One region of the Pseudoalteromonas sp. TB41 genome, then DNA from elsewhere that is predicted to be linked to it. Evidence: predicted binding sites of a transcription regulator. Region 1 holds the regulator's gene; the other holds the start of a gene.
What was found. The regulator FliA, encoded in region 1, starts transcription of late flagellar genes. The targets are predictions, from matches to a motif close to CTAAAGNTNNNNNNNNNNNNGCCGATA.

Region 1 (7,478 bases):
GACGGGCTTTATGCGACCAGCGTTTTACTTGCTCAATAGCATCTTCAATATCATGGTCGTCGGTAACAAAAACCCAATGAGTAATACCAAGCATTTTTTTAAATGTATTGGCTGATGTTTGTAGCATCACCGCACCTAATGTACCGCCTAATACAATAATTAGTGCAGGCCCATTAAACAGCGCAGATACCACACCTCCCTCTAAAGAATAACCGATTGCAATAGCACCTAATGCAACCAGTAATCCTAAAACAGAAAGCTTATCCACAGCCAGCCTCTCTTTTTAAACGTGCAGCCACATCATGAAGGCTAATGCTTTCGCTCGCTAAACCTGCACTGGCTATCGCCTGAGGCATACCATAGACAACACAGCTTTTTTCATCCTGAGCCCAAATTGTAGCGCCAGTTTGCTTAAGCATGCGAGCACCATCACGACCATCTGCACCCATGCCTGTCAAAATAATGGCAAGCACATCACCTTGATACGCTTTGGCCGCACTGGCAAAGGTAATATCAACACTTGGTTTATAGTTTACTCGTTCATTTTTATCTTCAAACACACGAAGGGTTCTATTAGAGCCACGTCCTTCTACCATCATTTGCTGGCCACCTGGCGCTAAATAAGCGCACCCAGGTTGTAATCTATCGCCTTGCTGCGCTTCTTTTACCTTAATCTTACACAAGCCATCTAAGCGAGTAGCAAAAGCCGGGGTAAATGCAGCAGGCATATGCTGTATGAGTAAAATAGGGTGTGGAAAATTAGCAGGTAATTGCGTCAAAATAGTTTGCAGTGCAACCGGCCCACCTGTGGATGTACCAATAGCAACTAACTGATACTGCTTACCACTGGCACGCGCTGAGGCACTGCTGCTAGTAGATGCAGGACTCGCATTATTAAAGCTACGATCAGGTTGAACTATCGGCTTTTTAGCAAGGTTAGAAAAGCGCTCAGAGCTGTTTGACGCTGGTTTACTAATACTTGGAGATGGGGCCGTTCTCGTAATTCTTCCAATACGCTGGCGGCCTATTTCCTTAACCTTATTTTGCAATAACTTAATTGCATCATCGTTATTGCGAGCAATATCTTCAAACTTTTTAGGTAAAAAGTCCATCGCCCCAGCATCAAGCGCATCCAAAGTGGCAGATGCCCCTGCTCGTGTTAACGATGAAAACATTAAAATAGGTGTTGGATTACTCGCCATGATCTCTTTCACAGCACTAATACCATCCAGCACCGGCATTTCAACATCCATGGTGATAACATCAGGACGTAACTGAGCTGTTTTTTCGACGGCCTCTCGGCCATTTACAGCAAAGCCTATTACCTCAATGCCGCTGTCTTGTTCAAGAATTTCACTCACTCTGCGGCGAAAAAAGCTTGAATCATCAACTACTAAAACTTTAACAGCCATTTCGCTCTCTTATTCAATGAATGGGTAGGCATAAAGTTTATACCTACTTTTTATTATCCAGCGTAATGCTTTAGCATACTCGGTACATCTAATATCAGTGCAATTCCACCATCAGAGGTAATAGTCGCACCCGCCATACCCGGCGTACCTTGCAATAATGCATCTAGAGGCTTGATCACCACTTCTTCTTGACCTATTAGTGAATCAACAACGAACCCTACTTTTTGAGTCCCTATTTGCACAATAACGACATGCCCTTGTGCTTTTCGCTGACCTCTATCAGCGCCTTTTATAAGCCAATGTTCAAGGTAGAATAATGGAATCGACTTTTTACGAACAATAATCGTTAGCTGGCCATCAACCACATTAGTTTTTGTTAAATCTAAGTGGAATATTTCACTTACACCCGCTAGCGGCAAGGCAAAGGTTTGCTCTCCCACCACCACCATTAAGGTAGGTAATATCGCAAGTGTTAGTGGAACTTTGATTTCTAAAGTAGTCCCTACGCCCATTTCTGATTTTATGTTAACCGAGCCATTGAGCTGAGTGATTTTTGTTTTAACCACATCCATACCAACACCACGGCCAGAAATATCTGAGATTTCTTCTTTGGTTGAAAATCCAGGTGCAAAAATAAGGTTATAAGCTTCAGTATCAGAAAGACGACTCGCTTGGTCGTGATCAAGCACCCCTTTACTAATCGCAATCTTTTTAAGCTTTTCAGCATCCATACCGGCACCATCATCTTGGATGGTAAGTAGAATATGATCACCCTGTTGCGAAGCTGATAAAGTCACCGTACCTGTTCTAGGTTTACCCGATGCTTCACGAATATCGGGCATTTCAATACCATGGTCGACCGAGTTGCGAACCAAATGCACCAATGGATCGGCCAATGCTTCCACTAAATTTTTATCTAAATCGGTGTCTTCACCGACAAGTAATAAATTAATATCTTTTTTAAGTGTTCGTGCTAAGTCACGTACAACACGAGGAAAACGGCCAAATACTTTTTTAATTGGCTGCATTCGTGTTTGCATTACTGCACCTTGGATATCAGCAGTCACAACATCTAAGTTGGAAATAGCTTTACCCATAGCCTCGCTATCAGAATTAGTCGCCAAACTCACTAAGCGATTTCGCACAAGTACTAACTCGCCCACCATGTTCATTATTTGGTCTAGGCGTTTGGTATCAACACGTACTGTTGTTTCTGCCGGTGGAGGCGCTGCTTTTTTAGGCGGCGCAGCTTTAGCTGCTTGTGCCGCAGGAGCAGGCTTAGCTGGCTCTGGTTTAGGCTGTGGCTTAGCTGCAGCAACTGGTTCTGGCTTTTTAGCTGCCACTGGTTCTGGTTTACTTACAGGAGCCGGTGTTTCTATCGACTTAGGTGCACCTTTACCATGAAGTTCATCAAGTAACGCTTCAAACTCGTCGTCACTTATTTCATCATCGCCCGAGCTTTGCTCGTTACTTGGTGGAGCCACAGGGGCTGATGGTGTTTGTTGTGGTGTACTTGCGGTTGCTTGGCTCACTTCGCCAAAGCTGCCTACACCATGAAGTTCATCCAATAAGCTGTCAAACTCATCGTCAGTTATATCACCACTGACATCATTGTCACTTGATGATGATTGTTTTTCTTGTGGGGCTTGCCCTTTTCCATGAAGTTCATCAAGTAGGCTTTCGAATTCGTCTTCGGTTATTTCATCAATCTGAGACTCAGTACTGCTGCTATCTGGGCCGCTAAATAATTCATCAAAAGCAAACGGGTCTTCTTCAGCATCGTTGCTCGGTTGCTCTGCAACTGGTTCGGGCTTTACCGATGGGGTTTCGACAGGAGCTATATCTTCAACCACAGAATCGCCGGCAAGCTCTTCTGCTGTCGGTGGCTGTCCAAGTTTGTGAAGTACTGCAAGTAATTCTGGATCAGCAGGCTCTGGCTGGTCACGATTTTTAATCGTGGCAAACATTTCATTAATGGTATCCAGTGCTTGTAAAATCACATCCATTAATTCAGAGTTAACTGTTCTTACACCTTGGCGCAGTAAATCAAACACATTTTCAGCACCATGACATGCATCAACAAGCTCTGTCATAGCCAAAAAGCCAGCGCCACCCTTTACAGTGTGGAAACCGCGAAATATTGCGTTTAGTAGCTCAGTATCATCTGGGTTGTTTTCCAGTTCTACTAACTGTTCAGATAAAAGCTCAAGGATTTCTCCGGCCTCTACTAAAAAGTCTTGTAAAATATCTTCATCGACTTCAAAGCTCATGCAGTACTCTCCTATTAGAAGCCCAAACTTGATAATAGATCATCAACTTCATCTTGATCAGATACAACATCATTACGCGTTTCTTTATCAATAATAGGCCCTTCGGGACCTGCTAGTGTTTGTGCAACAATGGGATCTTCTATTTTTTCTGGTTGTTCAGTTGGTTCAACCTCACCACCTTGCGCTGCAAATGCAGTCAACAGGTGAATTAAACTTTCTTCAACTTCACGGACAAGTTCAATAACACGGCGAATAACCTGACCGGTTAAATCTTGATAGTCTTGAGCCATCAGCACATTAGTCATCAGCATTTGTAACTCATCGGTTTTGTGATGAGAACTGCTCATAAACTTATCAATACTATGACAAAGTGATTTAAACTCACCAAGCTCTATTTCGCGGTTCATTAAACGATCCCACGTTGGCTTGATATCAGCTATTTCGTCAGCGATTTCTTGTGCTAATGGTAAGCTTGCTTCAACCGCATCCATTGTCTTATTGGCTGCGTTTTCTGTCATTTCCATGACATAGTTAAGGCGTTTTTTTGCGTCAGGGATGGCATCAGTGGTAATGTCTGTTAAACGCGTGTCTAACTCGAAACTTTTTAAAGCTTCGTGCAGTTGACGCGTCAACTTACCCACCTCAGCAAATAACTGTGATTGCTCTTGTGAAGCTGTTTCTAAAATTAACTGATTCGCTTTATCTTGCTCACCATTTTCTAAAAAAACAACTAACTGGCGAGCTTGTTCTAAAGTAATCTGAGGCGCAGCAGGTGCTGACATAAGCCTCTCCCTCTCATTAACCTAAGCGTTCGAACACTTTTTCTAATTTAGTTTTCAATGTACCTGCAGTAAATGGTTTAACAATATAACCATTAACACCTGCTTGGGCCGCAGCAATTATTTGTTCTTTTTTAGCTTCTGCTGTAACCATTAAAACAGGAATATGCTTTAATTTTTCATCAGCTCGAATTGCCCTCAAAAGATCAATACCTTGCATGCCTGGCATATTCCAATCTGTTACAACAAAATCAAACGCTTGATTTTGCAACATAGGCAAAGCAGTTGACCCGTCATCTGCTTCTTGAACATTGGTAAAACCTAAATCGCGCAACAGGTTTTTAATAATACGTCTCATTGTTGAGAAATCATCAACAACAAGAATTTTAATGTTTTTATCCAAAACATCCTCCAGTGAGGCCTGAACCTTTATTTACTTACTTCTAGTTTATCCAGTCATTGATTTTTGCTTTAAGCTTAATCATCGCCTGACCATGTATCTGACTTACACGCGATTCACTTACATCGAGTATATGCCCAATTTCTTTTAAATTCATCTCATCGTTATAGTACAAAGAAAGCACCATTGCATCTTTTTCCGGTAACGACTTTATTGCACTGAGTAAAGACTCATTAAACCGTTCATTTTTAACATTATTGAACGGTTTGTCTAGTGCTAAATCTTGGCCATGAGGTGTAATCACATCGTCATCTATACCAAGGTCTTCAATACCTAACACTTTGCTTACATTTACATCGTTTAAAATATGATGGTACTCATTTAGCGAAATTTCAAGTTTTTCAGCAACTTCACTATCTTTAGGTTCACGGTTTAAACTGTTCTCAAGCGCAACAATAGTCTCTGCAACCAAACGGCTTTTTCTGTGAACTGAACGTGGAACCCAATCGCCTCGGCGCATTTCGTCTATCATCGCACCACGAATACGAATACCGGCAAAGGTTTCAAAGCTTGCGCCTTTGCTCGCATCAAAGTTTTTTGAAGCTTCAATTAAACCAATCATACCCGATTGAATTAAATCATCTAGCTGCACACTGGCCGGTAAACGAGCAATTAAATGGCACGCCACTTTTTTGACTAATGAGGCATGCTTTTCAACAATCATATTTAAATTTTGTGTTGACTGATATCCCATAGCTCTATTCACCGGTATTGTCATTGTTAGTTACTAACTAGTTTCTCAATGAAAAACTCTAAATGACCCGAGGCTTGACTAGGTGTTGGCCACTTAGCAATTTTTGTAGCCAGTGTTTTAAAAGCAATTGCAGCAGGCGACCCAGGAAAAACCTCAACAATTACTTTTTGGCGGCGCGTTGATTTGCGCATATTTTCATCATATGGAACCGTTGCAACCAACTCCATTGATATATCTAAAAATCGGTCGGTAACCTTTGAAAGTTTTGCAAACAATTCCTGCCCTTCGCGTAAACTACGCACCATATTGGCAACAATTTTAAATTTATAAACGCCGTGCTCACGGCTAAGTACTTTAATTAAAGCATAGGCATCGGTAATTGATGTAGGCTCATCACATACCACCACAACCACATCTTGCGCTGCGCGAGAAAAACTCAGCACCATATCGGAAATACCCGCAGCGGTATCAACAATTAAAATATCAAAGTCGGTGTTAAGTTCACTAAATGCACGAATAAGTCCAGCGTGCTCTGAGGGTGATAACTCAACCATACTTTGCGAACCCGATGTTGCAGGCACTATTTTTATGCCTGCGGGACCTTCGACTAAAATATCATCAAGTTCACATTCGCCCGATAAAACATGAGATAAATTACGCTCAACGCGCAGTCCAAGCATCACATCACAATTCGCTAATCCTAAATCAGCATCTAGTACAAGCACACGTTTGCCTTGTTGGCCTAACGCGATTGCCGTGTTAAGGGATACGTTCGTTTTACCCACTCCACCTTTGCCGCCGGTGACAGCGATAACTTTTACGCCGTTATTATTATTCTTGCTCATTTTGCGAAGGCCGCTTGCTTGATCTAAAACTGTGTTAATCATACATCTCTACTGTGCTCGACGCCACTGATTGGTGTCGTGATTGTTGTGCTTTTATTCTTTTTAAATACAATTGCTCAGCTTTTTTTACTAGTTTTTCGGCATTTGCCACTCTAATATCTTCTGGTACTCGCTGACCGTTAGTAAGATACCCTATTGGGAGACGATTTTGAATCGCAATACTAATAATCTCACCTAAACTCAATGACTCATCAAGTTTAGTAAAAATACATCCGCTTAGCTGTACTTTTTTAAAGTGCCTTACTGTTTCTTGTAATACATTAATTTGCGCCGTCGCACTTAATACTAAATAACTACGTATATCAACACGCTGATTACGCATTAAGGTGTTTAACTGCTCGGTTAAGCGTAAATCACGTTGACTCATTCCCGCTGTATCAATTAAGACTAGACGTTTATTTCGTAAATGGTATAAAACTTCTGCTAATTCATTTGCATCTTTAACTTGTTTAACGCCACAACCTATAATACGACCATACGTTGCTAGCTGCTCATAAGCACCAATACGGTAAGTATCGGTAGTAATAAGCGCTACTTTATCGGCACCGTATTTTTGTGCACCCAATGCTGCCAGTTTTGCAACTGTGGTGGTTTTACCCACGCCTGTAGGCCCGACTAACGCAAAAACACCGCCTTGGCGAAGTATTTCGTTGTTCGTAGTTTGCATTTGATCTTCAACCATGTTCAATAAAGCTTTCCAGCCTTGTTGGCGAGACACATCGTCTGGTACAAAACATGCCATTTGCTCAGCAACATTTTTCTCTATCCCCATACCGACTAAGCGGTCAATCATACATGCACGGGTCGGGTCGCGACGTGCCATATCTTGCTGCATTAAACCTGATACTTGGTGCTCTAATAGTTGACGAATTGCGTTCATTTCTTCACGCATTGTGCTGATGTCACTGGATTCTTTATGCATTGTTTGCTGACGCGGTGCGCTAGGTGAATCTAAATC
Region 2 (7,478 bases), on a different contig from region 1:
CGCTTTTATCGTCAGCGTTGTTAAAAAGCGTGACCTCTTGCCCTTCATTTTTTTCGAGCTTTAATTGCCCTGTATTCAGAGCTTGCTCGTCAGTCAAAGCCTGCCATTTTTTCTCAATATTAAATAAAGTGTTATATATAGCGTCTGTTTTATTTACAGACGCGTGTACAGAAAAACTTAACACAAACAGTATTAAGCTCACACACCATGTAAAATACATTTTTAAAATCAGTTTAATAACCCTACTGAGCTTGCATTAATATTAACCACTTTCTCGGCAAATTTGATACCTTGATATTCTTTTAAACCTGAATATACAATACGCAACTTACCAGAACCTTTAATCGCATTTTTTTCAAATAGATTTAACGTCAATCTAGCCAATGGCACTTCAGCGTAAATACTATAGTCGTTAATCATAGACACTTTCATTTCTTCACTACTATTACTTGCTTGGTAAAAAGCTTCAACTTTACCAAAAGTACTATAGTTTCCTGCTCTCGCAAGCGAGACAAGTAATGCGTTATTTTTTTGATTTTTTATTACTTCAACAGATTCAATATCTACTTCAGGTATTTTAGCCCCTTGGCGTAATATAATTGGTATGGAATAACTCAAAATCATATTAATTGTGATACCCATTCCTTGTTTATTGCTTTTAGTTTCATTGGGTAGGGCCTTAAATAATAAATGCGAACGATACTCTTTATCGTCCAAACCTTTTGGTTTTCTAAGTGCAAGCTTTACTATTTGACGCTCACCTGGAGCTAGGCGTACCTGTGATGGGCTCATACGTACCATATTGCTTAATGATGAAGGAAGTATCTGCCTATCAGTTAAGGTAATATATCCACCTTCTGGCTTTGCTGTTTTTTCCTGCCATTCTAAACGGTATGTCTGATATTCATCGCCATTGTTTATTACAATCACTTTTGCAACGCGTTGGCGCTCATCAAAAGAAATACGAGTTGGAGAGATAAGTAAATTGGCTTGGCTATTAAAGCCTATAAATAGTTGACTGGCACATGCAAGTATTAAAAAAAGTTTATATAAATTCATTTTGAGATTGCTCTTAATACGAAATTGTTAATTCAATTGTGGTGCTGTAGTTATCGTCTATATATGGTTGCCCGTTGCCACTGGTGCTTAACTGCCCGCCAACCTTTAAAACCCCCATACCATATGCGTTTGTTGTTACTGAAGAAGCATAAATGACATTGTTAAGTATAAAAGCGTTTCCACCATTCACTCTGCTAAGGGATGGATATACACCTGTATCACTTATGTTTAATTGTACTCGTGCCCCGTATCCCTCAAAAAGCAATTCTGCAGGATTTCCACTGTGCATTAAATGTATGTTGGTTGTCGAACTGGTTCCACTTGGTAAAAGAGTGATTGAGCTACTAGGTGTATTTTTTACGACAACAATCGTACCAAAGTTTAGAGGTTCAAGAACGGTCACCTGAGCAAGTACTTTAGCGCTAAAAAAAACACTTAGTAGTAAAATAAGTTTTAGCACAAAGCGCCTGCCATTAAGGCAGGCAAATACTATTAATAATCTAATATTAATGTGAATGTACCACTGTAATCGCCATCAATGTAATCACTTGAAGGCGTTGTTGCATCTGTAGTTAATGTCGCACCCATATTAAATGTAGCAGCGCCTGTAGAGTCAACTTGGATAGTTGTTGTTGCTGCACTATTTGGGTTTGCGCCAGTTAATACGTAGTAAGTAGGAGTACCAAGTGTAAAGCCTGCAGTGCCTGCAGGAGCAGTTACTGGAGAAATAGCACCCGATACACCTGTCGCATCAATTGTAAGCGTTGCAAAAGGAGAAACCCCAGACACTGAAAAAGAAGCTGGCGTACCTGCTGCAAGTACTGCAATTTCTGCGCCCGCACCTGAAGCTGCTGTTATCGATGATGTTGCAGGATTAGCTGCAAGAACAAGAGTCGCCGTATCTGTTGCAGCTGTATCTGCTGTAGCACGAATAGTACCAAAATCTAAATCTGCAGTACTTTGAAAAGTAAATGCGTTTTGAACAGTTACACCTGCGTTAAATGTCGCAGTTTCCGCTATTACACCAAAAGAAAGAGCAGCCATTGACGCAGCCAATGCTGCTTTAGTAAATATTTTGTTCATAGTTTTCCCTTAGATATATGTTATTAACCTTTTGTTCAGGTTAATTTAAGTATCGGCCAAAATCACTAAAAAGTTAAAAAATATTTACTTTATTTTGATTTATAATAACAGGATGCAAAAATAAGCGAAAAAAACCTTAAACATCCTCTGAAAATGCCGCTAAGGTACATTTATTACCCATCTTATAAAAAAACAAACACAACTGCGCCGCCTGTTGTTGATTTTTTAGCGGGCCTGCTACAACACTATAAAAGATAGTTGATTCTTTTTTTTGCTCATTAATACGGTATTGCAAAATACTGTTTAATTGAGGGTATTGCTCTTTTAGTCGCTCCACTTGCCTTTTGGCTCCGTTAGAAATTAAATAACGTCCAATTTGCACACCGTACATTGCTTTGTTTGTACTGGTAGTGTTATCAGCTAAAGCGGTTTCTGATGAGTGTTGTAACGATTGCTTAGAGCCATACTCAACACGTTTAACTTTCTCTTTCATCGGCTCTGGTACGGTATCAATATCTGTTTGTGCAGAAAGCGCTTGAATCAATAACGATAAGTCTTCTTCCATGGTGCTTAAGCGCGCTATTTGCTCTTTGTTGTTATCCCATTGCTCTAGGTAAGGTTTTATATCTTTTTCACGTACAAGCTTATCGCTTTGTGAATCTGAAGGCATTAGCTGGTTGCTGCAACCAGCTAATGCAAATGGTATTAATAATGTTATTAAATAAAGTTTCACTTTAGGCACCCATTACAAAAGACTAGCTATCTACAGCTATTATGCAATAAAAGCGCCAAGTAATATTGTTTTATAACCTGATTGGTCCGTCAGTGTAGTTACTCACAAAACAGTCAACTTTATAAAATTTAAATACCTCGCAATCATCCTCTGCACTTTTAAAGTTAAAATACTCACCTAATTTTAGTCGATAATAGGTTTTGTTATTAACCTTTGCTTTTTCAATATTTGTCGTGATTTTGTCCTTAAACAAAGGCGCTGCTTTTTTGTTAATTTGCTTCCATTCTTTGGCAACACTCTCTTGTGAATCGAGTGACGCAACCTGCAATGCAAATACTTTTTTGTTGGTATCAACCATTGCCACTTTTGTTAGCTTCGATGTTTGAGGGAATACTTTTTTCTTCACGATTGAGTTCGTTGCTTTCGCAGGCAAACTAACAGCGCGCTTACTGTAGCTTTTTGAAGGGGCTGTAATCATTTTTGTAGGCACGCTAGCATAGCGACTACTGTGTCGCTGATTGTATGGAGCGTCCCCTTTAGAGGATTTTGCGTAGCGATTACTATACCTTTGCCTTGGTCGTTCAACTTTATCTGAGGTGCTTGCGTAATTATTACCATATCTAAGATTTGGCGGCGCCTTTGTGTTTATTACTGAGCGAGCATAACGATTGCTAACAGCCTGATTAGATTGCGCTATTGCTTTACTGTTAATAATATCTAGGTGATCAACTAAATATGTGAGCTCACGTTCTAACTTTAATAGCCGCTCTATGCCAGAGCGCGCTTGCTGCCATTGCAAGGCGGCATCTTTTAGTTGAGCAAGCTCGAGCGCTGTGATGGTTACATATTCAGGTGAGTCTTTAACTTCTTCATTTAATGATGTTTTATCAGGCGATATCGTACAACCAGTACTTAATAACAACAGTAATACGACTAACAGATATCGGTGATACTTTTTGCTGTATTCACACATTGATTGTTTCTCTTTCAATAGTTTAGACCGCTCAATCAAGTCAATTTTCAATTGAATCAACAAAGCACGTTAACAACAAAACAACTTGGGTTAACATAAAGATTACAACACAATGTTAAATATGTCTGTATAACTGCAAAAATAGTGATAATTTAAAATACTAAAAAAGCTATTTTACAATCAAAAAAAGCGCCATATAGGCGCTTCTAATAATGATAAGTTTATTTAAATTAACGTTTTAATAAACGTTTTAAGCTCACCGGCGAATTCATCACGACGAAGAGCAAATTCAATGGTTGCTTTTAAATAACCAATTTTACTGCCACAATCATGGCTTCGGCCTTTCATTGCGTAGGCATCTACTTTTTCATCTTGCATAAGCATGGCTATTGCATCTGTTAGCTGAATTTCATCACCAGCACCTTGAGGGGTTTTAGCCAGTAATGGCCAAATATTTTTACTCAACACGTAACGACCAACCACAGCAAGGTTTGAAGGTGCCTCGTCAACGGGTGGTTTTTCTACCATGCTTTGAATGGGTGAGCTTTCACCTTGGTTTAACTCAACATCACCTAAATCCACAACACCAAATTTATCTACGTCATCTTTAGGGACTGGCTCAACCATAATTTGACTGTGTTTAGTTTGCTCAAAGCGAGTAATCATTTCAGCTAAGTTGTCTTTTGTTAGGTCACTTTCTACATCATCAATAATAACGTCGGGTAAAATAACCACAAAAGGTTCATTGCCAATAATAGGGGCGGCACAGTTAATAGCATGGCCTAGGCCTTTTGCTTCACCTTGACGTACATGAATAATGGTCACATCTTTAGGGCAAATAGACTGTATTTCGGCAAGTAATTGCCGCTTTACACGTTTCTCTAATGTTGCCTCTAGTTCAAAGCTGGTATCAAAATGGTTTTCAATCGAGTTTTTACTCGAATGCGTTACTAGCACTATCTCTTTAATACCAGCGGCAACCGCTTCGCTAACAACGTATTGAATGAGTGGACGGTCTACAACGGGCAGCATTTCTTTTGGAATTGCTTTAGTTGCCGGTAACATACGTGTTCCAAGGCCGGCTACGGGGATCACTGCTTTCATTATGCTCTCCTTATTTTTTAAACTGAAAATGGGTATTGAATAGCCTCGTGGCATTGATAACCAACCACCTCAAAATCATCACGTGTTACCCATGTTTCTATATCTTCGAGCGACTTAATCTCTGGGTTAATTTTTAATTGAGGAGAAGCAAATGGCTCGCGCTTTAATTGCACGTCTCGCATTAAATCTAGCTGATTTTCGTAAATGTGGGCATTGGTGATTTTATGATATGCCTTACCTGCTTTGTGGCCAGTAATTTGTGCAACCAGTGCCAATAAAACAAAACATTGAATTTGATTAAAGTTTAGCCCTAACGGTACATCACAACTTCGTTGGTACGAAGTTAAATACAGGGTATCGCCTAGTAATGAAAAGGTATGCGTATGCATGCATGGGCGCAAGCAGCCAAGCTCAAACTCACCTGGGTTGTAAAAGGTAATAATTTCGCCGCGATCATCAATGCCATTTTTTAAATTATTGATGACCTTTGCAAGTTGATCCAGTGTTGAACCATCAGGGCGTTGCCAGCCTCGTCCTTGCACGCCATAAACGCGCCCCATATCATCCTCACCTTTACGATTAGGATTATTGAGCCAGGCACTATTTTCATTGGCGTTAGCATCCCAGGTTTTACAACCTATATTGCGAAACTGCTCAGCACTGTCATAGCCTCTTAAATAACCTAATAATTCAGCAATAGCCGCTTTGTAATAGCTTTTTCGCGTAGTGATCATTGGGAACTGATTATTAGCCACATCGTATTCTAAATCAGCGTTTATAACCGTTAAACAACGTGTACCGGTACGCTTGTTTTCAATCCATTGTCCTTGGTCAACAATGCGCTGACATAATTCTAAATATTGTTTCATCTAACTTCTTCTTTTAAGCTTTTGCCGCTGTTTTTGATAGTGGTTGTTTATAGGCCCAAATAAGTAAGCCTAACCCGCCAATTATCATTGGTAACGATAGAATTTGCCCCATAGAAATGAAATCAGCAAATAGCCCCAATTGCGCATCTGGTTGGCGAAAATATTCAATACAAAATCTAAATACGCCGTAACCCAGTAAAAACAAACCCGACACACTTCCCGCAGGACGTGGACGCTTAATAAACCACAATAATATGACAAACAATACAAGCCCTTCAAAAAAAGCTTCGTAAAGTTGTGAAGGGTGGCGTGCAAGCGGGCCTCCGGTTGGAAACACCATTGCCCACGGAACATCAGTGGTACGCCCCCATAATTCGCCGTTAATAAAGTTACCTATACGCCCAGCCAGTAAACCAACAGGCACTAAAGGTGCTACAAAATCACCGACTTGTAATAACGATTTTTTACGCTTGTAAGCAAAAATAGCAATTGCAGTGATCACCCCCAGTGTTCCACCATGAAACGACATGCCACCTTGGTCTATTCTAAACAAATATAAGGGGTTTTCGATAAAATAGCTAAATTGATAAAACAGAACATAACCAATACGCCCACCTAATATAACGCCCAGCATGCCGTAAAAGAGTAAATCGCTGACTTCGTCTTTAGTCCAACCTGAACCGGACTTATTAGCTTGACGATTAGCAAACCACATCGCAAACGCAAAACCAATTAAGTACATTAATCCATACCAACGAACGCTAAGTGGCCCAATAGAAAAAATTATTGGATCAATTTGAGGAAACTCCAGTGCCATAAAAATAAACCTTTAGCTAAAAACCATTTTAATAGCGATGATAACAAGTAACATCGCGAAAACTTTCTTAATTGTATTCACAGGTAAGTAATGCGTTGCTTTGGCGCCTATTGGCGCTATAAACCATGAGGTAACAACAATCCCTAACAATGCAGGTAAATAAACAAATCCCATAAAACCATGCGCTAAGTCAGTTACTTGCCAACCGGCGCTGACATAACCAATAGAGCCAAAAAAGGCAATTACAATACCACATGCAGCAGCGCAACCAATTGCCTTTTTAATATCAACCGAAAAATAGTGCAACATAGGCACAAGTAGTGCGCCACCGCCAATCCCAATCAACCCAGATAGTGCCCCCATTATCGCACTAATACTTCCTAGCACGGGGCCTGCAGGCATCGGGTGACCTACGCTCACTTTATTACGGGCAGAAAGCACCATTCTCATAGCAATAAAAACCACACTCACCGCAAACACGGTTCGTAACATTTTCTCAGGTATAAAGCTGGCAGCAAAGCCGCTAATCAAGGCGCCAATGGCCACACCCGACATTACCCAAGGGGCAATTTTCCAAGGCACATTATCATTTTTATGATGAGCTAACGCTGAAGAAGTCGAGGTAAATAAAATAGAGGCTAAAGATGTCGCAATAGCGATAACCAATACATGATCGGCAGCGGCCACATTAAAACCCAGTAACAAGCTCGTTAGCACCGGCACAATGATTAAACCACCGCCTATGCCTAGAAGTCCTGCTAAAAAACCAACAATGCAACCTAATAACGCACAACTTGCAACTAGAAGTCCTAGTTCATACATAGTTATCTCTAATACATT

Region 2: a site for FliA is predicted at 2,193-2,219, ahead of L641_RS0117845 (DUF4402 domain-containing protein). Genes of this name have one in related genera too.

What each region holds. Positions count from the first base shown of each region.
Region 1 covers NZ_AUTH01000082.1:47,965-55,442, reverse strand. The annotation lists gene L641_RS0112265 (flagellar motor protein) at 1-268, opposite strand, end outside; gene L641_RS0112260 (chemotaxis response regulator protein-glutamate methylesterase) at 261-1,412, opposite strand; gene L641_RS0112255 (chemotaxis protein CheA) at 1,466-3,682, opposite strand; gene L641_RS0112250 (protein phosphatase CheZ) at 3,697-4,464, opposite strand; gene cheY (chemotaxis response regulator CheY) at 4,481-4,864, opposite strand; gene L641_RS0112240 (RNA polymerase sigma factor FliA) at 4,905-5,615, opposite strand; gene L641_RS0112235 (MinD/ParA family protein) at 5,642-6,502, opposite strand; gene flhF (flagellar biosynthesis protein FlhF) at 6,495-7,478, opposite strand, start outside.
Region 2 covers NZ_AUTH01000102.1:7,612-15,089, forward strand. The annotation lists gene L641_RS0117830 (MSCRAMM family adhesin SdrC) at 1-97, opposite strand, end outside; gene L641_RS0117835 (fimbria/pilus periplasmic chaperone) at 229-1,059, opposite strand; gene L641_RS0117840 (DUF4402 domain-containing protein) at 1,073-1,519, opposite strand; gene L641_RS0117845 (DUF4402 domain-containing protein) at 1,552-2,142, opposite strand; gene L641_RS0117850 (SPOR domain-containing protein) at 2,279-2,875, opposite strand; gene L641_RS0117855 (SPOR domain-containing protein) at 2,946-3,797, opposite strand; gene galU (UTP--glucose-1-phosphate uridylyltransferase GalU) at 4,074-4,952, opposite strand; gene L641_RS0117865 (thymidylate synthase) at 4,970-5,821, opposite strand; gene lgt (prolipoprotein diacylglyceryl transferase) at 5,835-6,638, opposite strand; gene L641_RS0117875 (sulfite exporter TauE/SafE family protein) at 6,651-7,460, opposite strand.